Regions from separate parts of the Pantoea sp. sgz302252 genome, predicted to be linked through region 1. Evidence: predicted binding sites of a transcription regulator. Region 1 holds the regulator's gene; each other region holds the start of a gene.

Region 1 (7,362 bases):
TTCACACTCATCAGGTTGATGGCGCAGATGATGAGCACCACGCTCAGCACCCAAATCCAGTGCGGCACTGCCGGGAACCAGACGCCCATGTAGATGCCAAACGCGGTCACGTCGGCAATCGCCACAATCAGGATTTCAAAGCAGTACGTCCAGCCGGTGATGTAGCCCGCGAGAGGGCCTAAGTTATCCTGCGCGTAGCGGGAGAAGGAGCTGGCAGACGGGTTGTGCACGGACATTTCGCCGAGCGCACGCATGATGATGTAAGCGGCAACACCGCCGATGATATAAGCCAGCAACACGCTGGGACCGGCCATTTTGATGGCGTCTGCCGAGCCATAAAAAAGACCGGTGCCGATAGCCGACCCGAGCGCCATAAAGCGAATGTGACGGGTACTTAGCCCGCGTTTTAGTTTGTTCTCTGTTTCCATGAATTCCACTGCCTTACCAAAAAACAAAACCACGGAGCCTGTAGCCCCGTGGTTAATTTTACTTCTGGAACGCTAATTAATGCGCGCTTGAAGTCACCTGACGGCCTGCTGCGCGATCCCAGCCAATGGCCAGCACGGCGGCCACGATGGTCGGCATCAGCCAGGCCAGGCCTTGCTCTGCCAGCGGCAGATGCGAAGTCCATGCCGGAAGGATGTCCGCGAAGGCGGAAGCTTTAACGCCATCCAGCAGACCAAACACCAGGCTGATAAACATCGCCGGGGCAATCACGCGGCTCGAATTATGCCACCAACTGCGGGTAAAACTTAATACCACGAGTGCGATACAAGGCGGATAAATTGCCGTCAGCACCGGAATGGACACCTGAATCAGGTGGCTCAGACCCAGATTCGACACCACCATCGAGAACAGACCGAGGATAAACACCAGCGAACGGTAAGACAGCGGCAGGTACTGAGAGAAGAACTCTGCACAAGCGGTGGTCAGGCCAACGGCGGTCACCATACAGGCGATGAAAATCAGGGCTGCCAGCAGGAAGCTCCCTGCGCCACCAAAGGTGTGCTGCACATAAGCGTGCAGGATGGCTGCGCCATTGGCATTTTGATCCACCAGCGTGGCACTGTCAGAACCCAGACGGAACAGCGCCAGATACAGCAGCGTCAGACCAACGCCAGCCATCAGGCCAGCCCAGACGGTGTAACGGGTCAGCAAGCGCGCTTCCGTCACGCCACGAGAACGCGCGGCGTTAACGATAACGATACCGAAGACCATTGCGCCCAGCGTATCCATGGTCAGATACCCGTTCACGAAACCGTTAGAAAACGGTGCAGTCTGGTAGGCTTCCAGCGCATGGCTGATAGAGCCTGCTGGCCACATAACGGCGGCAACAGACAGCACAATCAGCGCGAGAATTTTCAATGGTGCAAGGAAGTTGCCCACGGTATCCAGCAGTTTGCCCGGATAGAGCGACACCAGAATCACCAGTGCAAAATAGATAACGCTGTAAATCAGCAGCGGCAGCGCACCGTCACCCGTCAGCGGCGCAATGCCCACCTCAAAGGAGACTGTTGCAGTACGCGGGGTCGCGAACAGCGGACCAACGGCCAGATAGCAGACCACTGCCAGCAGAATACCGGCGACTTTACCGATAGGCGTGCTCAGGCTGTCCACGCCGCCGCCCACTTTTGCCAAAGCAATAATGGTCAACACAGGCAGGCCCACTGCGGTTATCAGGAAACCAATCGCCGCAGTCCAGACGTGCTCGCCTGCCTGTAAGCCAACCATTGGAGGGAAGATGATGTTGCCAGCGCCAACGAACAACGCAAAGGTCATAAAGCCCAGGGCGATGATGTCGCGTGATTTTAACTGATGGGTCATAAACTCTTTACTGCCTGTGGATGTGGTGTTGAAAAAATAAAACGTCGCGCTTATCCCTGCGGAACAGAACAACGGTAAGAGCGTAATCGTTAGTGGGATATTCTCCCGATGTTCGCGTGGAAAGAATTGTTATTGGGTTTACCACGCGAAAGCAGTCAGACTGCGACTGCAACGTGGGCAATTTAAACGCTTATAACGTTTTAAAGCAATATGGGATCGCAAAACCAGAGGATTATATCAACATGAAAACCCATACCAGCATGAATAACCAGTTATAAGAAAAACCCATGGCTTATCATGCGAACAAAAAAGCATCAGACGTTTGCTCATTATCCGCCGTTTGGTTAACTGGAAAGCAAAAAAGCCGGCTTTCGCCGGTTTCAGACTGCTGACAAAGAAGGAAAAAGCGTGGTTTTCCCTTCTTTGTGGTGAGCAGCCGAAAATCAATAAATTGATTTTCCTTGTTTTTTTATTCGGTACCCTATGACAAATCTCATTCGTTAGAGGTTTGTCATCACTCTCAGACCGGCTATCGCCGGTTTGTGTCAATCTTTCCTGCCAGTCCTGAAATCAGGCGCTTTTTTTGGCAATCAAACGTTCCGGCAGCAAGAAGCTAAAGCGCGTCATTTTGCCTGGCTGGCTCTCGATATCGAGCCGGCTTTCGTGGTGATTCACCGCATGCTTAACAATGGCTAACCCAAGACCGCTGCCACCTGTCTGGCGTGAACGGGCTTTGTCGACACGATAGAAGCGCTCAGTCAGACGCGGAATGTGTTCAGGCGCAATACCTGGGCCATCATCTTCCACGCTAAATAGCGCGCCGTGTGGCGCTCGCTGCCAGCGCACGGTAATGGTCGTGCCTTCAGGCGTATGATTCACTGCGTTATAAACAAGGTTCGACATCGCACTACGTAACTGTTCTTCACTGCCCAGTACCGTGAGCGAATCATCTATCTCGAAATGCAGCGTATGCTTTTTCTGGCTGAGCGTTTGCGCTTCCCGCTCGACGACTCGCAGCATCATTGGCACGTCGATACGTTCATTCAACGCCGCAAGCGGTGCCGCTTCGATGCGTGAGAGCGTCAGTAGCTGGCGCACCAGCCCTTCCATTCGCTGCGTTTGTTCGCGCATGGTGTGCAGCGCTTTTTCACGCGGTGCCCCTTCCAGGGTTTGCTCCTGCATCATTTCCAGATAGCCCTGCAACACTGTGAGCGGCGTGCGTAGCTCGTGGCTCACGTTGGCAAAGAAGTTGCGTCGAGCGCCTTCCAGTTGGTGCATTTGCGTGACATCACGCGCCACCAGCAACAGCTGTTTGTCGGTGTAAGGCATCACGCGAATTTCCAGATGCCGCCCGGTGTTGAGCACCAGATTGAGCGGCTTCGTGAAGTCGCGGGTTTTCAGGTAACGGGAGAATTCGGGATAGCGCAACAGGTTGAGAATGTTCTGGCCGTTATCGTCCGGCCAGCGCAGATTCAGCATTTGCTGCGCCAGGCCATTACACCAGAACATCGCCCCTTCTTCGGTGGTCAGCACCACCGCATCCGGCAAGGACTCTGCCCCACTGCGAAAGCGTTTGATCAGGCTGCCCAACTCGCGACGGCGCTTTTTATTACGCATCTGCATCTGGTGAAGCCCGTACAGCAAGGGCTCCCAGCTGCCGCTGCCCGGCGGGGGCGTCATGCTTCGGTCAACCCACAGCCACCAGGAGAGGCGCAGCAGGTTCCAGAAATGCCACACCAGCAGCCCGGTCACCGCCACCAGTAAAAACCAGGGCAAGTAACCGAAAATTGCCCCGAGGATCAGGGCCGGGATACAACAGAGGATCAGCTCGAAAACCAGCCTTTTCCATGACAACCGTTCAAGCACGGGTCACACTCCAGTCAATTGTCAGAAACGGGCAGAGAAACGATAGCCCGTGCCGCGAACGGTTTGCACCATCCGATCGTGACCACTGTGTTCCAGCGCTTTACGCAGGCGGCGAATGTGCACATCGACCGTCCTGTCTTCCACATAAACGTTGGTTCCCCAGACATTGTTCAGCAGCTGTTCGCGGCTATAAACACGTTCCGGGTGAGTCATAAAGAAGTGCAGCAGTTTAAATTCCGTTGGCCCCATGTCCAGCGGATTTTCGCCGGTCATCACGCGGTGCGAAGACGGATCGAGGCTTAATCCCTGCATCTCGATAACTTCTTCCACGGCCATCGGCGAAATACGACGCATGACCGCTTTAATACGTGCCACCAGCTCTTTCGGTGAGAAAGGCTTGGTGATGTAATCATCTGCGCCTGTTTCCAGACCGCGAACCCTGTCTTCTTCTTCGCCACGCGCCGTCAGCATCACGACCGGAATGTCGCGGGTCAGCGCTTCGCGTTTCAGGTGCTTGATAAACTGGATCCCGGAACCGCCCGGCAGCATCCAGTCCAGCAGAACCAGATCGGGCCAGGGCTCATTCATCTGGTTAACGGCACTGTCATAATCTTCAGCTTCTAAAGGCTGGAAGCCATTTTGCTCCAGGACGAAGCACACCATCTCGCGGATCGGCGCTTCATCTTCAACGACCAGAATACGTCTCGCCATTATTTGTCCCGTGTTATTAGTCATATGTATGCAATGCGGCGCTAGTATGCGTCAGTTTTATGACAGATTTATGATAGCGATTTTTTGATTATGACACCGAATCCGCGCAGTCATCGCCCTGTTATCGTTAAATGTTTATACTTGCTGCCACGCTTTCACGCCATGGACTGATTATGCGCATCCTACACACCTCTGACTGGCATCTCGGCCAGAATTTTTACAGCAAAAGCCGCGCCGCCGAACATCAAGCTTTTCTTGACTGGCTGCTGGCGACCGCCGAAGCGCAGCAGGTGGATGCCATTATTGTGGCGGGCGACATTTTTGATACCGGTTCGCCGCCAAGTTATGCCCGCGAGCTGTACAACCGTTTTGTCGTTCAGCTTCAGCAAACAGGCTGTCAGTTGGTCGTGCTGGCGGGAAACCATGATTCTGTGGCCACGCTGAATGAATCACGCGATATTCTCGCCTTTCTGAATACAAAAGTTGTCGCGGGCAGCGGCACGCCCCCGTGTGAATTAATGCTTCGGGATGGCACGCCAGGTGCCATTCTTTGCCCAGTCCCCTTTTTACGCCCGCGTGATGTGATTGTTAGCCAGGCTGGTGCCTCTGCGGGTGAAAAGCAGCAGCATTTATTACAGGCCATCACCGGGTATTATCAGCAGCAGTACAGCCAGGCATGCGACCTGCGCGGCGAGCGCACGTTGCCGATCATTGCCACCGGGCATCTGACCACCGTGGGCGCCAGCAAAAGTGACGCAGTACGTGACATCTATATCGGCACGCTGGATGCCTTCCCGGCGCAGAACTTCCCGCCTGCGGATTACATCGCCCTTGGGCATATTCACCGCGCACAGAAGATTGGCGGCACCGAGCACATTCGCTACTGCGGCTCCCCAATTTCCCTAAGCTTTGATGAAACAGGCAAAACCAAAACCGTCAATCTGGTGAGTTTTGAGGCCGGAAAACTGGCGGAAGTCCTGCCGCTGGAGGTGCCAGTCACTCAGCCACTGGCGGTATTAAAAGGGGATTTTGGCAGCATCAGTACGCAGCTTGAACAGTGGCGAGAGGCCGATAACAGCCAGCCGGTGTGGCTCGACATCGAAATGACCAGCGACGAATACCTGCACGATATCCAACGCAAAATTCAAACCCTGACCGAAACGCTGCCCGTCGAAGTGCTGCTGGTGCGTCGCAGCCGCGAACAACGCGAGCGCATCATGGCAAGCGAGCATCGGGAAACGCTGAGCGAACTGAAAGTAGAAGAAGTGTTTGAACGCCGTCTGGCGCTGGAAACCTTAGAAGAACCGCAACAACAACGCCTCCATCAGCTCTTCAACGAAACCCTGAGCGCCCTGTCCAGCGAGGAACAGCCATGAAAATTTTAAGTCTGCGGCTGAAAAATCTGAACTCGCTGAAGGGCGAATGGAAAATCGATTTCACCCAGGAGCCCTTCGCCAGCAACGGGTTGTTTGCTATCACTGGCCCCACTGGAGCCGGGAAAACCACGCTGCTGGATGCCATCTGTCTGGCGCTGTATCACGAGACACCGAGACTCAGCACGCTGTCGCAATCGCAAAATGATTTGATGACCCGCGATACCGCCGAATGTCTGGCCGAAGTTGAGTTTGAAGTGAAGGGCACCGCCTATCGCGCTTTCTGGAGCCAAAACCGGGCACGAAATCAGCCAGACGGTAACCTCCAGGCGCCGCGAGTGGAACTCTCACGCTGCGACACGGGCGAAATCCTTGCCGAGAAAGTGAAAGAAAAGCTGGATCTTACCGCCTCGCTCACCGGGCTGGATTACGGCCGTTTTACCCGTTCGATGATGCTCTCTCAGGGCCAGTTCGCCGCGTTCCTGAATGCCAAACCGAAAGAGCGAGCAGAGCTGCTTGAAGAACTGACCGGCACAGAAATCTACGGTCAGATTTCCGCGATGGTGTTTGAGAAGCACAAAGAAGCCAAAATCAGTCTGGAAAAGCTACAGGCTCAGGCATCGGGCATGGTGTTGCTAAGCGACGAACAACAGCAGGCTTTGCAGCAACGTTTGCAGGCACTCACTGACGAAGAAAAGCAGCAACAGAGCACGCAGCTTCGCATTCAGGGCTGGCAACAATGGCTCACCCGAGAGGCTGAAATGCGCGAAGCACATCAGCGTTCGCAAGCAGCCCTCGCAAGTGCACAGCAAGCACTGAGCGACGCACAGCCGCAACTGGCAGCATTGGCGCTTGCCCAGCCAGCCGACCAGCTGCGCCCGCTTTGGGTTCGTCTTCAGGATCAGCAAGCCGCTTATGCTCAAACGCATCAACAGGCTGAAGAAGTAAATACTCGCTTACAGCGTCAACTGGCGCAGCGGGCGGTTTTACGCCTGACTGCGGATGCGCAATATCAGCAGTTGAACACCCAACAAAAAACCCTTAGCGAGTGGCTAAAAACAAACGACCGCTTCCGTCTTTTAGGCCGCGAGCTCGCGGGCTGGCGAGCGACGTTTAACCAGCAAACACGCGACGCATCGCAGGTGCAAAACCTGACGCAACGCGAAGCGGAGCTGATTCGTCAATCGAATGCCCTGCCCGCCAGCACGCTGGAGCTGGACGACAAGCAAGTTACCGCCGCCATCGAAAAACACACGGCAGCCCGGCCTTTGCGTCAGTTGCTCAACACGCTGCAAAACCGTTTCCAGCCGCTCAGCAAGCGCCGCCAGCAGCTTCAGCCGCTGCTTGTGCAGCGTCAGCAGGAGCTGGAAAAAGGGGAAGCAGAGCTCGTGACGCGCCGTCAGCACTATAAAGAGAAGCTGCAGCAGTTTAACGATGTGAAGACGCTGTGCGAGCAGGAAAAAATCATCGCGAAGCTGACCGATGAACGCGCTCGCTTACAGCCGGGCGGCCCTTGCCCGCTGTGCGGTTCGACGGAACATCCGGCCGTAGCGGAGTATCAGGCGCTCAAACCCGGCGTAAATGAAGC
Region 2 (7,362 bases), on a different contig from region 1:
TAAGCATTTCTTCCAGCACCGCGGCACGTTGCCCTTCTTCCGGTGCGCAGAAGCTGATCGCCAGCCCACTTTCACCTGCGCGTGCGGTACGTCCGATACGGTGCACATGCACTTCCGGGTCCCACGCCAGCTCGAAGTTAATCACCATTTCCAGCGCTTTGATGTCCAGGCCGCGAGCCGCCACATCTGTCGCCACCAGCACGCGGCTGCTGCCGTTCGCAAAGCGCACCAGCGTCTGATCGCGATCGCGTTGTTCCATGTCGCCATGCAGCGCAAGCACGCTCTGATTGCAGTCGGTCAACGCATCGCATACGGCCTGGCAGTCTTTTTTGGTGTTACAGAACACCACGCAGGATGCAGGCTGATGCTTGCTTAGCAGCTTTTGCAGCAGGCTGATTTTGCCGTGACGAGACACTTCGTAGAACTGCTGTTCCACGGCAGGAAGTTCATCCACCGTATCGATTTCAACCGTGACAGGGTCACGTTGTATGCGAGTACTGATCGCCGCAATCGCTTTTGGCCAGGTGGCCGAGAACAGCAGCGTCTGACGCTTCGCTGGCGCGTGGCCGATCACTTCATCGATAGCGTCGGCAAAGCCCATGTCCAGCATACGGTCCGCTTCATCGAGCACCAGCGTTTGCAGCGCATCCAGCTTCACCGTCTCTTTTTTCAGGTGATCGAGCAGACGGCCTGGGGTCGCCACGATGATATGCGGGGCGTGGATCAGGGAATCACGCTGCACGCTAAATGGCAGGCCGCCACACAGCGTCAGCACTTTGATGTTCGGCATATAGCGCGCCAGACGACGCAATTCTTTCGCCACCTGATCGGCCAGCTCGCGCGTCGGACAAAGAATCAAAGACTGGGTAATAAACTGACTGGCATCAATGCGCTGCAGCAAACCGAGGCCAAATGCCGCTGTTTTCCCGCTGCCGGTTTTCGCCTGGGCGCGAACATCCTTCCCCGCAAGAATGGCCGGTAACGCCGCCGCCTGCACCGGGGTCATGGTCAGATAGCCCAGTTCAGTCAGATTGGTCAAAAGTTCCGCAGGAAGTGCGTTTAAGTCAGCAAAAGAGGTCACGTCGGTATTCCGGTATTAAAGAGAGGTATCAGCCTGAGCTGAGGTTAAGGCGGCAATCATACCATTTGAAGCGTGACAGAGGGATTTTTTCAAGCAGGCCGCAGAAGGCGGAAACCAGCTCAGGCCGGGCACAATTTACTGCCCGACCTGTGTTTTATCGTTGATTGAACAACGGCACCATCACGCCCGTGATATAACGGCGTCGCAGCCAGGAAGAAAGCGCATCCATGGTCATCACTACCGCCACCAGAATCAGGGTGATGAACATCACCACATCCCAGTTCCACAGGCGCATGTTTTCGGCATAGATAAGCCCTATCCCGCCTGCGCCGACAAAGCCCAGCACAGCAGCGGAACGGGTGTTAGATTCAATTTGATACAGGCTCAGGGCCAGGAACGTCGGGAACGACTGGGTGAAAATGCCGAAGCGGTGTTTTTGCAGGCCGTTTGCCCCCACAGCGGTTAATCCTCTGCCCGGCGAACGTTCAACGGCTTCATGGCCTTCCGCATACAAGCGCCCTAATAACCCGGTGTCCTGCATGATAATAGCCAGCACCCCCGCCAGTGGCCCCAGCCCGACAGCGCGAACAAAGATAAGCCCCCAGATGGCCATATCAATGCCGCGCAGCATGTCGAACAGTCGACGCATCAGCATGGCGATGACTCGGGTCACCGGGCCACGCATGATGTTTCGCGCCGCCAGAAACGACAGCAGCAGAGCAATCACCGTGGCGGTAATCGTGCCAGAAAACACAATCGCCAGGGTGATACCAATCTGGCTGAAGTAATAGCCAAAGGGCCAGTTCAGGAAATCATGCCAGACGAACATGCGGAAGAAGTAGCGGCCAAGCTGCTGCATGCCGCTGGTTAGCTGTTCATAGCTGATACCGAACTGAATGAAAAACCAGACGTAATACAGCCCGACAACCAGCGCCAGCAGCGCCAGATGGCGCAAATAACGCCGTTGAGCTTTAAACAGCGCCGGGTGCGCTTCCTGATAATGTGCGGTGTCAGTCACCGCTTGCCAGCTCTTCATTTCGCCCCCTCCAGCACTCGTTGACGCAGCCGTCCCGAGAGCGTGTCCAGCAGTGACACCACCATGACAATCAGCAGCAAGGTCATGCTGACCTGGTCATAGCGGTCCAGTTTGATGTTGGTCATCAGCTCCTGGCCGATGCCGCCTGCGCCGACAAGCCCAAGAATGGTCGACGAGCGGAAGTTGATTTCCAGGCGCATAAAACCGTATGAGAGAAATATCGGCTTCACCTGCGGCCACAATGCAAAACGCATCCGCTGAACGGGCGTTGCTCCGCAGGCAATCAGACCGCGTACCGGTTTGTCCTGTGCACTTTCGATGGCTTCATAAAACAGCTTGGTCAGGCTGCCAATGGTGTGCAGCGTTAGCGCCAGAAAACCGGGGATAGCGCCAATGCCAAAAGCCATTACGAAGATAACGGCCCACGCCAGTTCCGGCATGGTTCGCAGAAAAGCGACTAAGGCACGAATGCCGAAGCGTAATCCCGCGGGTGACCAGGCGTTACGTGCTGCAAGGAAAGCGAGGATCGTGGCAATGGCCACCGCCACCAGCGTCGACGCCAGCGCCAGTTGCAACGTTTCCCAGATAAGCGGCAGCTGAATGGGCAACCGATAACCCCAGTAAGCGAGCGATCCTTTGGTGTGGGCATCGGCAAACAGCAGGCTGCCGTGCAGCGTCGGCACGGTTTCCAGCATGTAATCGAAAAAGTTCGGCAAGGAGTGCCAGATGGTGATGAGATTAAATTCAGCCGCGTGTCCGGCGGCAAAATAGAGCACCAGTAGCAGCGCGGACCAGGTCACCGTATCACGCGTCTGGCGCATTTTGACCTGCTGGTAATAACGTTCAAATTCAGTATTCAGCATGTTCACTCACGTGAGAGTCGCTCTCCCGGCAACACACCGGGAGAGAAAAGTGTGGCGGATTAACGGGCGTTAACCAGCTCGCGCTTCATGTCGATGATCTGCTGGAAGTCGGCGACCGTCGCCGGGCCGATATGCTGCGTACCGCCCATCGCCTTGATAAAGCAGGCGTGATCTTCCGTATCCAGTTTCTTCACCGCCTCAACGACTTTGGCTTTGAAATCCGCTGGCAGGCTGTTGCTGACCAGAATCGGGCCATTCGGGATTAACGGCGATTGCCAGATAATGCGGATATTTTTCATCAGGTCCGGGTGATCCATACGAATCAGACGGTTGAAAGCACCTGCGGTGTAACCCTCGTTGTAATCACCAACCATTGAAGCCCAGGTCACCGCGCCTGCGAACTGGCCGTTCAGCACGCCGAGAATGTCCTGCTCGTGGCCGCCAGAGAAGGTCACGCTGGAGAAGAAGTTGTTGTATTTGTTATCCGGCGTGCCGCCGAATTTCTGCTTGAAAGCCTGGTTTGGGATCAGGAAGCCGGAGGTGGAATCCGGGTCCGCCATGCCGAAGGATTTGCCTTTCAGGTCATCAATGGTTTTGTACGGGCTGTCGGCCTTAACAATCACCACTGAGTGATAACCGCGCGACTGATCTTTGTCATCGACAGCGATGCCCACGATATCAACCGCTTTCGGGTTGTTGATGTACACCGAAGCGTAAGAAGATGGCGACATGCTCAGGACCACATCCACTTTGCCGCCGAGCAGACCCTGAATCACGCCAGAGTAGTCAGAAGAGTTGCGCAGCTTGGTATCCACCTTCAACTCTTTATCGAGGAAGGTTTTGACACACTGGTTATCGCCGATTTGCTGTGTGGCGTTTTGCCCGCCCAGAATCCCCAGATTCAGCTCTTTGGGTTGCTCAGCCGTTGCCTGCCAAGCCACCAGCAGCCCTGCCATCAATGCGGAAAATCGTAATGCGCTCGTCATGTGCTTAGTCATTATCTTTGCCCGTGTTGTCTTATGTTGAGAAACGTTGGTGAAAAGAATCAATGGAGCTGGCTGACTTCGTCGCCATACAGCTGGTGCAGAACATCCGGAGTCAGCCGCTCCGGTCTGTCATCAAACACAATTTTGCCCTGCGCGATGCCAATCACGCGGGTGCAGTACGTTTTAACCAGTTCGATGGAGTGCAGGTTAACCATCACGCTGATGCCCTGCTCGCTCACTTCCCGCAGCACGCTCATGATGCGCTGGGTGTTTTTCGGGTCCAGCGAGGCCACCGGCTCATCGGCCAACAAAATGGAAGGGTTCTGGATTAATGCCCGGCAAATGGCGACGCGCTGCATCTGGCCACCGGAAAGGTTCTCGGCGCGCTGTAAGGCGTGTGGCAGCATGTTCATCCATTCGAGCAGCGCAATGGCGCGAGCGCGGTCGTCATCGGAGAACACTTTGAATAAAGATTTCAGCGTTGAGGTCTGGCTCAGACGGCCTAACAGCACGTTGGTCAGCACGTCCAGACGTGGCACCAGGCAGAAGTCCTGGAAAATCATCCCGCATTGCGTGCGCCACTGATTTAACGCTCGACCGCGAAGGCCAGAGACATCATGTGGCATGCCCACTTCCGGGTAGTTCAGCATTTCGCCGGACGTGGCGCTGTGGGTGCCGTTAAGCACGTGCAGCAGCGTGGATTTTCCCGCACCGGAGCGCCCGACAATCCCGACCATTTCGCCTGCATGTAAGTCAAAATTGATGTCACTCAGCACCGGCTGGCTGGCGTTGTACGATTTGTACAAATTTTTCACGCTCAGCACTTTACGCTGCTGGACGCCTGTGATTTGCGGCAAGGTCGGATAATCGTTCAGAGAAAAGAGTGCGCGTGCGTTGTTCATATCGGTTCCACGTAGCCTGAATTCGTCGTGGGTTATTAACAACGCTGCGCGTGACGCTTTAATGACAGAAAAACGATAAACAGATGAAGATGACAGACAAAGCAAGAGGGAGAACGTGCGGGTTATTCGCCATGCGCCAGATAGCGTTTCGCACTATCTGGCGCACTGGCCCTCACGCTGGGATCAAGGTCAGCCGTTTACTCCTGCACAGAAACAGGACGGGTGACATCAGGTTCAGCCCTGGCAAACTTCCCGTGGTTGAGGTCTGCGACAATGCTGTTCATTCGGGCTTCATTCAGGCCATAGAAACGAATGGCGATGGCGGTCAGCACATAGAACACCGACGGAATGATGGAGAACAGCAGCACGATACCGCCGATGGCTTCGGCCGATTGCACACTGCTGCTGGACGCATAGCCATAAAACGCCAGCACCCAACCCAGGATGGCCCCGCCGACCGCCACGCCTAACTTGATCACAAAGATGTTGGCGGCGACGTTCATGCCGGTAATTCGGCGCTGCGTTTTCCATTCACCGTAGTTGTTAGCGTCGGTGATCATCGACCACTGGATGGCAGCGTTGCCGCCTTGCACCAGTTGAATCAGCATGTGAGCAAACAGCGGGATTGCCCAGTACTGGACGGGCAGCAGGAAACACACCGCGCCGAGGGCGGCGTTAATCATGTTGATCCAGAACGACAGTTTGACCTTGCAAAAACGCGTGCCGAACGGTTTTGCCAGCACCGATCCGAACATGGAAGCAAACATCCCGCCGAGCATAAACCAGCTGATAATATCCGCGCCTTTGCTCAGCACGCTGTTGACGTAATACACCACCGCGCCACCGCGGATAACCACGGCCACCAGCATCGTAAAATTGTAGATGGACAATATGCGCCACTGATCGTTGCGGAACAAAATTTTAATATCCCGCGCAATATTGAGGTTTTCCTCTTTAATCGGCTGCACGCGTTCTTTAGTAGTCAAGAAACAGACGATAAACATCAGGCAACCAATTACCCCAAATATTGCCATTGCCGCCTGAACACCCGTAGCACGATCGCCTGGGAACAAGAAATCCGCCAACGGTAAAATAAAGGCTGTACCTAATGCGCCGCCAATTGGCGTAATGGCAAAACGCCAGGATTGCAATGACAAACTTTCCTGGGGGTCCGTGGTCAATGCCGCACCCAATGAACAGTAAGGAATATTAATGGCGGTATACATCAGTGTCATAAATATATATGCCGCGACGGCATACACCACTTTACCACTGTCGGAAAAACTCGGAATGGAATAGACCAACACGCAGCTGACGGCAAACGGAATGCAAATGGCAAGCAACCACGGGCGGAAGCGGCCCCAGCGGGTGGCTGTGGCATCCGCAATCGCGCCCATAATGGGGTCAGTAATAGCGTCTAATATGCGAACCAGTAAAAACATGGTGCCCATGACCGCCGGAGGCAAGCCATAAATGTCGGTATAATACCAGGCAAGAATAGCGACTGAGGAATCAAATACAATATGACTTGCGGCATCACCCAGGCTATAGCCGACTTTTTCTCTGACAGAGAGTTTTTCTCCAGCCACGATATATTTCCCCTTTAAGGATACTGAACTGCAACCGGTTCCAGTTTGAGGCGTTATTCTTTGCACAGGCGTGGAAAACAGATCCATTATGATTTTTTGCTAATTTCTTATGTTTTTTGCTTTATGTGATCTGAAAGGGTTCGATGCGCAATCTCCCCCTCTTTTTTGTTTTCCCGGTCACACGCGAATGTCCCGGTAATTTGTCTGGAAAAGCATAAAACGTTAACCCCGACACGCGCACCAGTGGATATTCGTCTATGGTTGAAACTGCGGAATTAGCGCTTCTTACAAGGAGAATAACCGATGAGAAAACCCGTTTTGCGCCGCACCTCTCCCCTTTACGCTGCTTTGCCACTCGCGCTTGGCGGCATGCTTCTCTCACTGACTCTTGCCTCTGCACAGGCCGACGATGCGCCTTCTGCACCGCCGCAGTCCCCGGACGTACTCCTCGGGCCACTCTTTAATGATGTGCAGAGCGCCAAACTTTTCCCGGATCAGAAAACCTTTGCTGATGCGATCCCCAAAGGTGACCCGCTGATGATCCTTGCGGATTACCGCATGCAGCGGAACCAGCGCAGTTTTGATCTTCGCCATTTTGTTGATGTGAATTTCACGCTGCCGGAAGAGAAAGATAAGTACATACCGCCTGAAGGCGAGAGCCTGCGGGCACATATTGATGGCCTGTGGCCGGTGTTGACGCGCACCACGGATACCGCCGCCAAATGGGATTCCCTGCTGCCGTTGCCCAAACCGTATGTGGTACCCGGCGGGCGTTTTCGCGAAGTCTATTATTGGGACAGCTACTTCACCATGCTGGGGCTTGCCGAGAGCGGACACTGGGACAAAATCGAAGATATGGTGGATAACTTCGCCTGGGAAATCGATACCTGGGGCCACATTCCCAA
Region 3 (7,362 bases), on a different contig from region 1:
CCACTAGCTTGATTCAGGCTTCGAAAGAACAACGAAAGCAGAGACATAGGGGCTAAACTTCGGATTATGGGTCTTTTTTTCGAGACAAAGGGCGTTACGATCACCGAAAATACCCCAATAAATCCGTTTTTCACTTTCGTATTGACGGTTTTCTCTGCATTCCGTTTTATGATGAAAAATATGTAGAAATTTCAATGCGAAAGGTTTTAACTTCTCACTCAAACACCTGTCAGGATGCGTATGTCAAACAGTGCGATGAGCGTAGTAATCCTTGCCGCTGGCAAAGGTACTCGCATGTATTCCGATCTCCCAAAAGTGCTGCACACGTTGGCAGGCAAGCCGATGGTGCAACATGTTATTGATGCAGCTGATGATTTAGGCGCTTCGCAGGTTCACCTGGTTTATGGTCACGGCGGCGATTTACTGAAGCAGACCCTGACAGAAGGCAATCTGAACTGGGTCCTTCAGGCTGAACAGCTCGGTACGGGCCATGCTATGCAGCAGGCAGCTCCGTTCTTCGCCGACGATGAAGACATCATGATGCTGTACGGCGACGTACCGCTGATCTCCGTTGAAACGCTCGAACGCCTGCGTGCAGCCAAACCGCAGGGCGGTATCGGTTTGCTAACGGTTAAACTGGATGACCCGACCGGATATGGCCGTATCACCCGTGAAAACGGCAAAGTGACGGGCATCGTTGAGCATAAAGATGCGACTGACGAACAGCGCCAGATTCAGGAAATCAACACCGGTATCCTGATTGCTGGTGGAGCAGACCTGAAGCGCTGGCTCGGCAAGCTGGATAACAACAACGCGCAGGGCGAATTCTATATTACGGACATCATCGCGATGGCGTACCAGGAAGGGCGTGAGATTGCCGCCGTTCATCCGGATCGTCTGAGCGAAGTTGAAGGTGTGAACAACCGTCTTCAGCTTTCCCGTCTGGAGCGTGTGTATCAGAGCGAGCAAGCAGACAAACTGCTGCTGGCGGGCGTAATGCTGCGCGATCCAGCGCGTTTTGATTTGCGTGGTAACCTGACACACGGGCGTGACGTCGAAATTGATACTAACGTTATCGTTGAAGGTAACGTCACACTCGGCCACCGCGTAAAAATTGGTACTGGCTGTGTGATTAAAAACAGTGTGATTGGCGATGACTGCGAAATCAGCCCGTATTCCGTGGTGGAAGATGCTCATCTCGAAGCAGCCTGTACGATTGGACCGTTTGCTCGTCTGCGTCCTGGCGCTGAACTGCTGGAAGGCGCGCACGTCGGCAACTTCGTTGAGATGAAAAAAGCGCGTCTCGGTAAAGGTTCTAAAGCTGGCCATTTGAGCTATCTCGGTGATGCTGAAATTGGCGATAACGTGAATATCGGCGCAGGCACTATTACCTGCAACTACGATGGCGCGAACAAATTCAAAACCATCATTGGTGATGATGTGTTTGTTGGCTCGGATTCACAGCTGGTGGCACCGGTCACCATCGGTAAAGGCGTAACCATTGCTGCGGGCACAACGGTGACACGCAACGTTGCGGATAATGAACTGGTTTTAAGCCGTGTGCCGCAGGTTCATAAGCAGGGCTGGCAGCGTCCGGTGAAGAAGAAGTAAAAATGTGGCGGGTGGCGCTTCGCTGACCCGCCCTACAGATTTGTAGGCCTGATAAGGCGTAGCCGTCATCGGGCAAACAGGGTGAGGGGGTAACATAATCCTCCGCCCCAAATAGCACTACCCATAAAAATAACCCCACTCTCTACAAGGCTCGGGGCTCCGGAAAAAACCGGAAAACACAGGTCAGCGACAACGCATGGCATTATGCCAATTCAGGAAATCTAACTATGTGTGGAATTGTTGGCGCAGTCGCGCAGCGTGATATTGCTGAAATCCTTCTCGAAGGGCTTCGTCGTCTGGAATACCGTGGTTATGACTCTGCCGGTCTGGCGGTGGTCGACAACGAAGGGCACATGACCCGTCTGCGTCGCCTCGGTAAAGTACAAATGTTGTCCGCAGCGGCAGAGGAACAGCCTCTCCACGGCGGCACCGGTATTGCGCACACGCGCTGGGCAACCCATGGCGAGCCGTCTGAAGGTAACGCCCATCCTCATGTTTCCGACCACATTGTTGTGGTGCATAACGGCATCATCGAAAACCACGAACCGCTGCGCGAACTGCTGCAGTCCTGTGGTTATGTGTTTGCCTCCGAAACTGACACCGAAGTGATTGCTCACCTGGTTCACTGGGAGCTGGAGCAGGGTGGAACGCTGCGTGAAGCTGTACTGCGCGCGATCCCACAGCTGCGTGGCGCTTACGGAACCGTGGTGATGGACACCCGCCATCCGGACACCCTGCTGGCCGCTCGTTCAGGCAGCCCGTTGGTGATTGGTTTAGGGATGGGTGAAAACTTTATCGCTTCCGATCAGCTGGCATTGTTGCCCGTTACGCGTCGCTTTATCTTCCTGGAAGAGGGCGATATTGCTGAAGTGACTCGCCGCAGCGTGACCGTGTTTGCCAAATCCGGCGAACAGGTAAAACGCCCGGACATCGAATCGAATCTGCAGTATGACGCGGGTGACAAAGGCATCTACCGTCACTACATGCAGAAAGAGATCTACGAACAGCCGAATGCGATCAAAAACACCCTGAGCGGGCGTATCAGCCACGGCCTGGTCGATCTCAGCGAGCTTGGCGCGAACGCCAATGAAATGCTGTCAAAAGTTGAGCATATTCAGATTGTTGCCTGCGGGACGTCCTACAACTCCGGGATGGTTTCTCGTTACTGGTTTGAATCGCTGGCTGGCGTACCGTGCGATGTCGAAATCGCATCCGAATTCCGCTACCGCAAATCTGCCGTGCGTCGCAACAGCCTGATGATCACCCTTTCGCAGTCTGGCGAAACGGCAGATACGCTGGCGGCTCTGCGTTTGTCTAAAGAGCTCGGATACCTTGGATCACTGGCGATTTGTAACGTGCCGGGCTCCTCGCTGGTGCGTGAATCCGATCTGGCGCTGATGACCAAAGCAGGCACTGAAATCGGTGTCGCCTCAACCAAAGCGTTCACCACACAATTAACCGTGTTGCTGATGCTGGTGGCGAAACTGGCCAACCTGAAAGGTCAGGATGCGTCGATTGAGCAGGACATCGTTCACGGTCTGCAGGCTCTGCCAAATCGTATCGAGCAGATGCTCTCGCAGGATAAACGCATTGAAGCGCTGGCGGAGGATTTCTCCGACAAGCATCACGCGCTGTTCCTTGGCCGTGGCGATCAGTATCCGATTGCCCTTGAAGGCGCGCTGAAGCTCAAAGAGATCTCCTACATTCACGCGGAAGCGTATGCCGCAGGTGAACTCAAACATGGTCCACTGGCGTTGATTGATGCCGACATGCCGGTGATTGTGGTGGCGCCAAATAACGAGCTGTTAGAAAAACTGAAATCCAACATTGAAGAAGTCCGCGCCCGTGGCGGCGTGCTGTATGTCTTCGCCGATCAGGATGCCGGTTTTACCAGCAGCGACAACATGCACATCATTGAGATGCCGCATGTTGAGGAAGTCATCGCCCCAATCTTCTACACCGTGCCGCTGCAATTGCTGGCCTATCACGTCGCGCTGATTAAAGGCACTGACGTAGACCAGCCGCGCAACCTGGCAAAATCGGTCACCGTTGAGTAATACAACACCGCCTCATCCTCTCGGATGGGGCGATTTTTTTTCCCTTCCCTTTATGACAATCTGTCATTTTCAGCTAACGTTTGCAGTGTCACAAAAAGAAAATTTAACTGAAATCTTATCGTCATAATGCTTTATAAATTAATGATATTGTTTGATTATTTTGATTTTATTTACCCTAAACTTTCCATGTCATAAAACTGTCATAATTCGTACATTTAACTGTCACCTGTTTGTCCTATTTTGCTCAACGTAGCCACTTAAACAACGATTTACGAAATCCTGCAGGAGACATTATGAACGTTATGCGTACCACTGTCGCAACTGTTGTCGCCGCGACCTTATCGATGAGCGCTTTCTCTGCCTTCGCAGCGGCAAGCCTGACGGGCGCTGGTGCAACCTTCCCTGCGCCGGTGTATGCCAAATGGGCAGATACCTACCAGAAAGAGACCGGTAACAAGGTCAACTATCAGGGTATCGGCTCCTCCGGCGGCGTTAAGCAGATTACCGCTAAAACGGTGGATTTCGGCGCTTCTGATGCCCCGCTGTCTGACGACAAGCTGGCTCAGGAAGGTCTGTTCCAGTTCCCAACCGTCATCGGCGGTGTGGTGCTGGCGGTTAACCTGCCGGGCTTCAAATTCGGTGAGCTGGTGCTGGACGGTAAAACCCTGGGTGACATCTATCTGGGCAAAATCAAGAAGTGGGATGACGAAGCGATTACTAAGCTGAACCCAGGCAAGAAACTGCCTTCTCAGAACATCGCCGTTGTGCGTCGTGCTGATGGTTCCGGTACTTCCTTCGTGTTCACCAGCTACCTGGCTAAAGTCAACGAAGAGTGGAAATCCAAAATCGGCGCGGGCTCAACTGTGAACTGGCCGACGGGTCTGGGCGGTAAAGGTAACGATGGCATCGCGGCCTTCGTACAGCGTTTGCCGGGTTCCATCGGTTATGTTGAATACGCTTACGCTAAGCAGAACAACCTGGCTTATACCAGGCTGGTTTCTGCCGACGGCAAAGCCGTTAGCCCAACGGAAGAAAGCTTCGCTAACGCGGCGAAAGGCGCGGACTGGAGCAAATCTTTCGCTCAGGACCTGACTAACCAGAAAGGCGATGGCGTGTGGCCAATCACTTCCACCACCTTCATCCTGGTCCACAAAGAGCAGGCTAAGCCTGAGCAGGGTACCGAAGTGCTGAAGTTCTTCGACTGGGCCTATAAAAACGGCGCCAAAGAAGCGAACGCACTGGATTACGCTTCGCTGCCAGACAGCGTGGTTGAGCAGGTTCGTGCTGCATGGAAGACCAACGTGAAAGACAGCAGCGGTAAAGCGTTGTATTGATTTAGCATACTGACGAAAATGGCGGGTGGCGTAAGCTAACCCGCCCTATGGTTTGACTGTAGGCCGGATAAGCGTTAGCGCCATCCGGCAATTTCGTAAACGTCTTAACGGAAAGAGTAATTTATGGCTGCAACCAAGCCTGCATTTAACCCACCGGGTAAAAAGGGTGACCTCATTTTCGGCGCGCTGGTAAAACTGGCTGCGCTGATTGTGTTATTGATGCTGGGTGGCATCATCGTTTCCCTGATTGTTTCCTCCTGGCCGAGCATTCAAAAGTTTGGTTTTTCCTTCCTCTGGACCAAAGAGTGGGATGCGCCGAATGACATCTACGGTGCCCTTGTCCCGATTTATGGCACGCTCGTCACCTCCATTATTGCCCTGCTGATTGCGGTTCCTGTCAGTTTTGGTATTGCCCTGTTCCTGACGGAACTGGCACCAAATTGGCTGAAGCGTCCGCTGGGTATTGCGATTGAACTGCTGGCTGCTATCCCGAGTATCGTGTACGGGATGTGGGGTTTGTTCATTTTCGCGCCGTTATTTGCGACTTACTTCCAGGAACCGGTGGGCAACGTGCTCTCCGCTATTCCGTTTGTCGGAGCCCTTTTCTCCGGCCCGGCGTTTGGTATCGGTCTGCTGGCGGCAGGCGTTATCCTCGCTATCATGATTATTCCTTACATCGCCGCAGTGATGCGCGATGTGTTCGAACAAACCCCGGTGATGATGAAAGAGTCGGCCTACGGCATCGGCTGTACCACCTGGGAAGTTATCTGGCGTATCGTTCTGCCGTTCACCAAAAATGGGGTGATTGGCGGCGTCATGCTGGGCTTAGGTCGTGCATTGGGTGAAACCATGGCGGTGACCTTTATCATCGGTAACACCTACCAGCTCGACAGCGCTTCGCTGTACATGCCGGGCAACAGCATTACCTCGGCGCTGGCAAATGAGTTTGCCGAAGCGGAATCCGGCCTTCACGTCGCGGCGCTGATGGAACTGGGTCTGATCCTGTTTGTGATCACCTTTATCGTTCTGGCTATCTCCAGGCTGATGATTAAACGCCTCGCGAAAAACGAGGGGGCACGCTAATGGCTACGCTTGAAATGCAAACCACTCCTGAGCTGATCGAATCCCGCCGCAAAATGCAGGCGCGCCGTCGCATGAAAAACCGCATCGCCCTGACGCTGTCGATGGCGACCATGGCGTTCGGCCTGTTCTGGCTGGTGTGGATCCTGTTTTCGACCGTCACGCGCGGTATCGACGGTATGTCGCTGGCGCTGTTTACCGAAATGACGCCGCCGCCGAACACCGCGGGCGGTGGCCTGGCAAACGCCCTGGCCGGTAGCGGCCTGCTGATCCTCTGGTCGACCGTTATCGGGACGCCGTTGGGGATTATGGCCGGGATTTATCTGGCGGAATATGGCCGCAAATCGTGGGTTGCGGAAGTGATTCGTTTCATCAACGATATCCTGCTTTCCGCGCCGTCTATCGTCGTTGGCCTGTTCGTCTACACCATCGTGGTGGCGAAGATGCAGCACTTCTCCGGCTGGGCGGGCGTGATTGCGCTGGCGCTGCTGCAGGTGCCGATTGTTATTCGTACCACTGAGAACATGCTCAAGCTGGTGCCGGACAATCTGCGTGAAGCGGCATATGCCCTGGGCACGCCGAAGTGGAAAATGATTTCCGCCATCACGCTGAAAGCTTCCATTTCCGGGATCATGACCGGTGTGCTGCTGGCGGTGGCGCGTATCGCCGGTGAAACCGCTCCGCTGTTGTTTACCGCGCTCTCCAACCAGTTCTGGAGCACCGACATGATGCAGCCGATTGCCAACCTGCCGGTGACCATTTTCAAATTTGCCATGAGCCCGTTTGCCGAATGGCAACAGCTGGCCTGGGCCGGGGTGCTGATCATTACCCTGTGCGTCCTGTTGCTGAACATTCTGGCACGCGTCATTTTCGCGAAGCAGAAACACGGTTAAAAACTGCCGGATGGCGGCATAACTGCCTTATCCGGCCTGCAACACCGTAGGCCTGATAAGCGTAGCGCCATCAGGCATGATGAATGATTCATTTTTACAGCGTGGCGGATGCGGCGCTGAATGAGGAAGAGATTGAGATGAGTATGGTTGAGACGACCCCGGGTAAGCTTTCAGTTCGCGATTTGAACTTCTACTACGGCAAGTTCCATGCCCTGAAGAACATCAACCTGGATATCGCCAGGAACCAGGTGACGGCGTTTATCGGTCCGTCGGGTTGTGGTAAATCCACGCTGCTGCGTACGTTCAACAAAATGTTTGAGCTGTACCCGGATCAGCGTGCTGAGGGTGAAATTCTGCTGGATGGCGACAACATTCTGACCAACACTC
Region 4 (7,362 bases), on a different contig from region 1:
AGCGCATACTGAGGATTGCTGGCTGGCGCGACACCCGCGGTATAGGCAATATATTTGTCGATGTACTTACCGTCTGGCCCAATCTTCTTCGCCGTACCGGTTTTCACGGCCACGCGATAGTCGTGCACCGCCGCTTTAATTCCCCCACCGCCGGGTAAAGCAACGCTCTCCATCATATGTTCAACCTGATGCACAATCTCCGGCGACATCACCTGATGGCCAATAACCGGCGGGTCGATTCGCGTAATGGAAAGTGGCCGCTCCATCCCAAAGCCCCCAATCGTGGCGTAAACATGGGCAAGCTGAAGCGGGGTCACCATCAGGCCATAGCCAAAGGCAAACGTCGCACGATCGAGCTGTCCCCAAAATCGACGTTGCGGCATCAGGCCCTGGCTTTCCCCGGTTAACCCTAATCCCGTTGATTGCCCAAAACCGAAGGCTTTATAAGTATCCAGCAACCGCTGAATCGGCATCGCCAATGACAAATGCGAAACGCCCGTGTCGCTCGATTTTTGCAAAATACCGGTGAGTGTCAGTTCAGGATAGTAGCCCACATCGCGGATCCTGTGCCCGTCGACAACATAAGGATGCGTATCCACCACGCTGTCTGGCTGGACAATGCCCTGTTGCAGCGCGGTCATGATTACCAGGGGTTTTACCGTGGAACCGGGCTCGAAGGTGTCGCTGATGGCACGATTGCGGAAATCATCGAGTGTCGCCTTGTCGCGATTATTAGGATTAAAATCCGGGAAACTCGCCATCGAGAGGATTTCACCGGTATTGATTTTAATCAGTACCGACGCGCCCGATTCCGCCTTGTTCCAGCGGACGGCATTGTCCAGAGCGTCTTCGGTGACGGTTTGCAGCCGCTCATCAATACTGAGCTGCAAGTTATGCGCGGGCACCGGCGTTTGCTCGGTCAGATTTTCAATGACGTGACCATGGCGGTCTTTACGCACCAGACGTAACCCAGGTTTTCCCTGCAGTTGGGTATTAAAACTTTTTTCAACGCCCTCAATGCCCTGGTCGTCGATATTGGTGAAGCCAATCAGATTAGCCGCCACGTGCCCGGCAGGGTAAAAACGACGCGACTCATCACGCAGATTGATGCCCGGCAGATGCAGCTTTTCAATCCAGTTTGCCTGTTGGGGATCAACCTGGCGAGCCAGATAAAGGAAGCGAGAGTGAGGATGCAGGGTAATGCGCGTCGTCAGTTCGGTGAGTGAAATATGCAACGCATTCGCCAGTGCCTGCCAGCGGGCGTTGTAGCCAATTCCACCTTTTTCTATGAGCGTTTGCGGATCGGCCCAAATGGCACTGACTGGCACGCTGACCGCCAATGGCCTGCCTTCACGATCGACAATCATACCGCGCGGAACATCAATGGGTTCTTCACGCAGTGAGCGCATATCTTCTTGTTTGACGAGATTATCCGGGGAAACAATTTGCAGCCAGCCGACACGTGCCAGCAACAATCCAAGACAACATAAAATTCCCACACACACCAGCCCAAAACGGACAGGGGTAAAATGATGGCGATGGTTCTGCACTCCGCCTCCCGGGTTATCATTTACAACCCAATGATTTAACGTGAAAAGAAGCCAGGATAACCGTTAAACAATGCTAATAATGATGTGGATTTGCAACAAAGCGCGACAGAGGCGGGATGCAGACATAGTTTGCAACGGAAAGTAAAAAGCCCCGCTAAGAGCGAGGCTTTATGGCTGATGTCAAATAGAGATCAGTGGATTCGTAATCAGATAGCGGTTACGTTAACAGCTGCTGGGCCTTTCTGGCCGTCCTGAATTTCGAACTCAACGTTCTGGCCTTCAGCCAGAGTTTTGAAGCCGTTACCCTGGATTGCAGAGAAGTGTACGAACACGTCTTTGCTGCCGTCAGCAGGAGTAATGAAACCAAAACCTTTAGACTCGTTGAACCACTTAACTTGACCTTTAATCTTTGCCATTTGCAAAATTCCTTAGAGTGTTTTCTTCGCCCGAGGGCACTTACCTAGCTAAAACTGAGACATTACTGCATGAGGCACTAATATAAGGTTCGGCAGAGAAGCGGTATTCAACGACAACGTCTTTACTCAGGACTTCTTTACTGAAAATGCCACACATAGACAGAACTGTACCTCGTTTAACCCAAAACGTGTTATCACATACAACGTTAATAATGGCAAGCCATTTTTAAACGTGACTCGATCGGTCGCACAAATCCTAAAACAAAGTTTGTTTGTCTGCACATTTATGCGTCTTTTCTCATCGTCTATCCGCTGTGGTAACTCACCTGTGACAGCGGGTTCACACAGCGTTTCTAACACTTTTTTACCTTAGCTCAATAGGTTTAGATCTGTCCAGGTGTGCTCAGTGCAAACCCGATATTTTTCTAAACTTCGAAATAAAATTGCATAAATATGCTTCAAATTGAAGTGACCAGACTTATAAAGTTCAGGGGATATATCAGAGTAAAATATGAGTGATGATGCACCATAATAATGAAACGCTGATGACAATGCCTCATTCTGGCGCAATAAAAACGTTTCGCTGCGTTTTGGAATCCATCATCTAAAAAAGCGGAGACAATATTAAAAAAATTTTACAAGCGGAGTGCGAAAAATAGTCAGGAAGGTCAAGACGGATAAGTGATAGTTAAGAAGAAAAGAGTATAGCGTCGGGGTCATGCCCTTCCCGGTAGTCAAAGGCCACCGGGAGGAGTGCTGGTTCAGCGTTCCGCCACCAGACGGATAAAATCGTCACCTTCTTCCTGAGCCTGAACTTGCTCTGCGGGTTTCACCGGCTCGACTTTCTCCGGTTCATTCGCTTCACAAAGACGGCGCAGTAAAGCCGTTTGACGCTTTTGCTGATCCAGAAGTGCTTCCAGAAGTTCAATCTGCTCATTGCTGCGGGAGCTTGCGCGGTTCACAAAGAACCACAGCACAAGACCGATGACCAGTACCAGTAAAGAAACGACCAGCGAGGCCAGATTAAGCATGCTGGAATTCATCAAATCAATCATTTCACCACCTCAAATTGAAGCCATCATTCTACCACTCAGCCTGAGGAAGGAAATCATCGGCAAGAAAAAAGCTTACCAGGGAATGAATTTATTGATGGTGCAAATACCGCTGAAGAACTGAACATCCTGATCGCACAGCACGTTAATCATCTGGGTCCACAGCAACGTACAGACCAGCAGAAGGATAGCAATCAGAATGACCCACCGTAACTTTTTCACTCCGCACTCCGGATAACCACATTTGCCAATAGATTAGCACGCTAACCTTAAACCGCGGCTAACTGTACTGGAGACTGTTCATTTTAGGAATCATTGACTTGTTTCAGAGCGTGAACAAACTACTCTTATGCCCGGAAGTCAAAATAATGAGGCAACTATGCGCTTGATGATTCGCACAATTATTGTACTCGCGATTGTTTGGATCGCACTGCTTTTAACGGGCTATGGAGTACTTATTGGCAGCAATGAGAATGCCGGCGGCCTAGGATTACAGTGTAAATATGTCACCGCGCGTGGCACGAGTACCGCACAATACATTCATTCAGACAGCGGCATTATCGGGTTAACGAACTGCCCTGTACTGCGCAAAAGTGAAGTTGTTGTCGACAAAGGATAACGACAACCTGTCTACACAAAAACGCCGCAAACAGATGCTAACACCGTTAGTTTAAGACCGAGATATCCGGGGCGACCACCGGGTTTGGCGTCCCTCCGGGAACCAAATCCCGGAGTTTCCCCTAATTCATTGGCTTAAGTGAACGGCATTAGCAAACAGATGCGGCGTTTTTTGTGGTGTCAGCCATCAGAATGGATAGTCGTTGTAACCCATCTGTTCTGAAATTTTACGCGCTGCGGTGTGCAGCATGCTGACATATTCGTGCAAACGCTCTTCGGAAAAACGCAGCGTCGGGAAGGAAATGCTCAGACCCGCAATCACCACGCCAAAGCGATCGAAGACCGGCACGCCAATGCAGCGCAACCCTTCTTCCTGCTCTTCGTTATCTTCGCCATAACCTTGCTCGCGCACCTGATCGAGCAGTGGCAGCAGTTCTTCGGTATCACTGATAGTACGTTCAGTGCTGCGCTTGTATTCCACATGTTCCAGAATCTGCTTCACTTCTTCGCGGTCACGCCAGGCCAACAGCACTTTACCAATTGCGGTGCTGTACAGTGGATTACGGCGGCCAATGCGCGAATACATGCGCAGGTTGTACATCGAGTCGATTTTGTGGATGTAGACAATGCTGTCTTCATCCAGCGCGCCAAGGTGGATGGTCTCTTTGGTCAGACGAGACAGCTCACGCATCTGAATATCGGCACTGCGAATCAAATCCACATTTTGCAGGGAACGCGCGCCCAATTCAAACAGCTTAAGGGTCAGCGAATACTTCTCTGATTCACCTTCCTGCGCCACATAGCCCAGCGATTTCATGGTCTGCAAAAAACGATACACCGTGCTTTTCGACATCATCACACGCTGTGACAACTCGGTGATCCCTATCTCATGCTCTTCCCCAAGGGCCTGCAAAATGCCGAACACCTTCAATACAGAAGAGACAGAATCTGGCTGTTTATCCAAATCCGCAACTGCCATTCATCACCTCATCGCGACTGTTTTATAAAAATCAGAACTGGTTTTTAGTATAATTTCGCGCAGCTTTCACCGCAATCACTCTTCTCTCGCTTCGTTACAAATCTGCGACATACTGCTGAATAATCAATGCTAAGATAATTATCTGCATAATGATTTCAAGAAAGACCTATTTTTCACATGGATAAAACAGCCCCCGACGGCTTGCCGCTCCCGCAGCGCTATGGCGCGATACTCACGATTATTCTCGGCATTTCGATGGCTGTGCTCGATGGCGCGATTGCCAACGTTGCACTGCCGACCATTGCCAGCGACCTCAACGCCTCACCTGCCGCCTCAATCTGGATAGTTAACGCCTATCAGATTGCGATTGTTATCTCGCTGCTCAGCCTCGCCTTTTTGGGTGATATGTTCGGCTACCGACGCATCTATAAATGTGGTCTGGTGGTGTTTACCTGCACTTCGCTTATCTGCGCCCTTTCTCACTCGCTTGAAATGTTAACCCTGGCGCGTGTCGCGCAAGGACTGGGTGGTGCCGCACTCATGAGTGTCAACACGGCACTCATTCGTCTTATTTATCCTCAGCGGTTTCTCGGCCGGGGAATGGGCATCAACTCCTTCATCGTGGCGGTGTCTTCCGCTGCGGGCCCGACGATTGCTGCGGCGATCCTTTCTGTTGCCTCGTGGCAATGGCTGTTTTTAATTAACGTACCGCTGGGGATTATTTCTTTCGTCCTTGCAATGCGGTACCTGCCAGCAAACCCCGCGCGTAGTCAGGCCTCACGCTTTGACCTGCCCAGCGCGGTGATGAACGCTTTAACCTTTGGTCTGTTGATCACGGCGCTGAGTAGCTTTGCGCAGGGCCAGTCCCTTCAGTTGGTTCTGGCTGAAATTGCCGCAATGTTAATTGTCGGGTTCTTCTTTGTTCGTCGACAGTTGAAGCTGCCAGTTCCGCTGCTTCCTGTCGATCTGCTGCGTATCCCGATTTTCTCGCTCTCCATCTGCACGTCCATTTGTTCTTTCTGTGCGCAGATGCTGGCGCTGGTTTCCCTCCCCTTCTTCCTGCAATCCGTCATGGGACGCAGCGAAGTCGAAACAGGATTGCTGCTGACTCCGTGGCCGCTCGCCACCATGGTGATGGCCCCTCTCGCCGGTTACCTGATTGAGAAAGTTCACGCAGGATTGCTGGGCGCGTTGGGCCTGGCCGTCATGGCCTGCGGGCTGTTCGCGTTGGCATTACTGCCCTCATCGCCGCACGACCTGGATATCATCTGGCGGATGATCCTTTGCGGCGCAGGTTTTGGCCTGTTTCAGTCGCCCAATAACCACACCATCGTGTCTTCTGCACCGCGCAACCGAAGTGGTGGCGCCAGCGGAATGCTCGGCACTGCGCGTTTGCTTGGACAAAGTACCGGCGCTGCATTGGTGGCGCTGATGTTTAACCTTTTTGGGACGCACGGTACTCACACCTCACTGCTGCTTGCTGGCAGCCTGGCGGTGATAGCCGCTATTGTCAGCGGGTTACGCATCACACAACCGCGCGCCGGAACATAAAAAAAGCGCCTCAGTTGAGGCGCTCAGACTGCTGACAAAGAAGGAAAAAGCGTGGTTTTTCCTTCTTTGTGGTTATCAGCCGAAAATCAATAAATTGATTTTCCTTGTTTCTTATTAGGCACCCTATGACAAATCTTCATTCGTTAGAGGTTTGTCATCACTCTCAGCGCCTCATTTGAGGCGCTTTGCTTTAGGTCGTGCTGTGAATACGTTATTTCAGATACTCGCCGCTGCGCAGCGCTTCGATGCGTTTGTCCAGCGGTGGGTGAGTCATGAACAGCTCGCTCATGGACTTCGCCTTCCCGTTGATGCAAAACGCCATCATGCTGCTGGCTTCCTGCGGCTCATAGCTGGTTTTCAGGCGCTGGAGCGCGGCAATCATCTTTTCGCGGCCGACCAGTTTGGCTGACCCCGCATCCGCATGGAATTCACGGTGACGTGAGAACCACATAGTGATGATGCTGGCCAGAATACCAAACACCAGTTCCAGTACCGTTGCGACGGCAAAATAAATCAGCGGGTTGCCGTTGCTGGATTCCCCTTCATCGCGGTTGCCACCCAGGAAACCGGCTGCAATCTGCGCGATAACGCGGGAGATAAAGATAACAAAGGTGTTCACCACACCCTGAATCAGGGTCATGGTCACCATGTCGCCGTTCGCGATGTGGCTGATTTCATGCGCGATAACCGCTTCCGCTTCATCGCGACTCATGTTTTGCAGCAACCCTGTGCTGACCGCCACCAGAGAGGCATCACGGCGAGCACCGGTAGCAAACGCGTTGATGTCCGGCGCGTGATAAACCGCAACCTGCGGCATGGCGATGCCGGCCTGACGTGACTGCTGTGCCACCGTGTTCATCAACCAGCGTTCTGTATCATTGCGTGGTTGCTCGATGACTTCCCCGCCCACGGACTTCAGCGCCATCCATTTCGACATCATCAGTGAAACGATGGAGCCACCAAAACCAAACAGCAGCGCCATGATGAGTAAGCCGGTCATGCTGCTCGACTGAATTCCTGTCAGGCTTAGCACCAGCCCAAACACCACCATAACGGCCAGGTTGGTCATCAGGAAGAGCGCAATTCGCATCATAATTTTATTAACCTCGTTGTAACAATACGCACTATGCGATACCCCATATCGTATGGGTATGACGAGGATTTTCAACTATCCGGGGGCGCTAAGTCACGAGAAA

Evidence for each region. The regulator PhoB, encoded in region 1, activates phosphate uptake and scavenging genes when phosphate is short. The targets are predictions, from matches to a motif close to CTGTCATAAAACTGNCNNAT.
Region 2: the regulator PhoB is predicted to act here: its motif matches at 4,917-4,936, upstream of phnC (phosphonate ABC transporter ATP-binding protein).
Region 3: the regulator PhoB is predicted to act here: its motif matches at 3,855-3,874, upstream of pstS (phosphate ABC transporter substrate-binding protein PstS).
Region 4: the regulator PhoB is predicted to act here: its motif matches at 4,707-4,726, upstream of kdgR (DNA-binding transcriptional regulator KdgR).

Annotation. Positions count from the first base shown of each region.
Region 1 covers NZ_JBLFJW010000029.1:17,447-24,808, forward strand. Annotated here, with positions in the region: gene proY (proline-specific permease ProY) at 1-428, opposite strand, end outside; gene brnQ (branched-chain amino acid transporter carrier protein BrnQ) at 505-1,824, opposite strand; gene phoR (phosphate regulon sensor histidine kinase PhoR) at 2,395-3,690, opposite strand; gene phoB (phosphate response regulator transcription factor PhoB) at 3,712-4,401, opposite strand; gene sbcD (exonuclease subunit SbcD) at 4,575-5,777, shown strand; gene sbcC (exonuclease subunit SbcC) at 5,774-7,362, shown strand, end outside.
Region 2 covers NZ_JBLFJW010000004.1:204,799-212,160, forward strand. Annotated here, with positions in the region: gene dbpA (ATP-dependent RNA helicase DbpA) at 1-1,081, opposite strand, end outside; gene phnE (phosphonate ABC transporter, permease protein PhnE) at 1,236-2,117, opposite strand; gene phnE (phosphonate ABC transporter, permease protein PhnE) at 2,114-2,980, opposite strand; gene phnD (phosphonate ABC transporter substrate-binding protein) at 3,040-3,978, opposite strand; gene phnC (phosphonate ABC transporter ATP-binding protein) at 4,026-4,868, opposite strand; gene ACLW56_RS05180 (glycoside-pentoside-hexuronide (GPH):cation symporter) at 5,066-6,460, opposite strand; gene ACLW56_RS05185 (alpha,alpha-trehalase) at 6,761-7,362, shown strand, end outside.
Region 3 covers NZ_JBLFJW010000033.1:28,501-35,862, reverse strand. Annotated here, with positions in the region: gene glmU (bifunctional UDP-N-acetylglucosamine diphosphorylase/glucosamine-1-phosphate N-acetyltransferase GlmU) at 241-1,611, shown strand; gene glmS (glutamine--fructose-6-phosphate transaminase (isomerizing)) at 1,839-3,668, shown strand; gene pstS (phosphate ABC transporter substrate-binding protein PstS) at 3,962-5,002, shown strand; gene pstC (phosphate ABC transporter permease PstC) at 5,126-6,085, shown strand; gene pstA (phosphate ABC transporter permease PstA) at 6,085-6,975, shown strand; gene pstB (phosphate ABC transporter ATP-binding protein PstB) at 7,113-7,362, shown strand, end outside.
Region 4 covers NZ_JBLFJW010000010.1:44,312-51,673, forward strand. Annotated here, with positions in the region: gene ftsI (peptidoglycan glycosyltransferase FtsI) at 1-1,550, opposite strand, end outside; gene cspE (transcription antiterminator/RNA stability regulator CspE) at 1,757-1,966, opposite strand; partial or broken gene ACLW56_RS09740 (DUF2627 domain-containing protein) at 1,979-2,123, opposite strand; gene ACLW56_RS09745 (YebO family protein) at 2,728-3,021, opposite strand; gene mgrB (PhoP/PhoQ regulator MgrB) at 3,094-3,240, opposite strand; gene ACLW56_RS09755 (YobH family protein) at 3,398-3,637, shown strand; gene kdgR (DNA-binding transcriptional regulator KdgR) at 3,824-4,615, opposite strand; gene ACLW56_RS09765 (MFS transporter) at 4,793-6,166, shown strand; gene htpX (protease HtpX) at 6,378-7,259, opposite strand.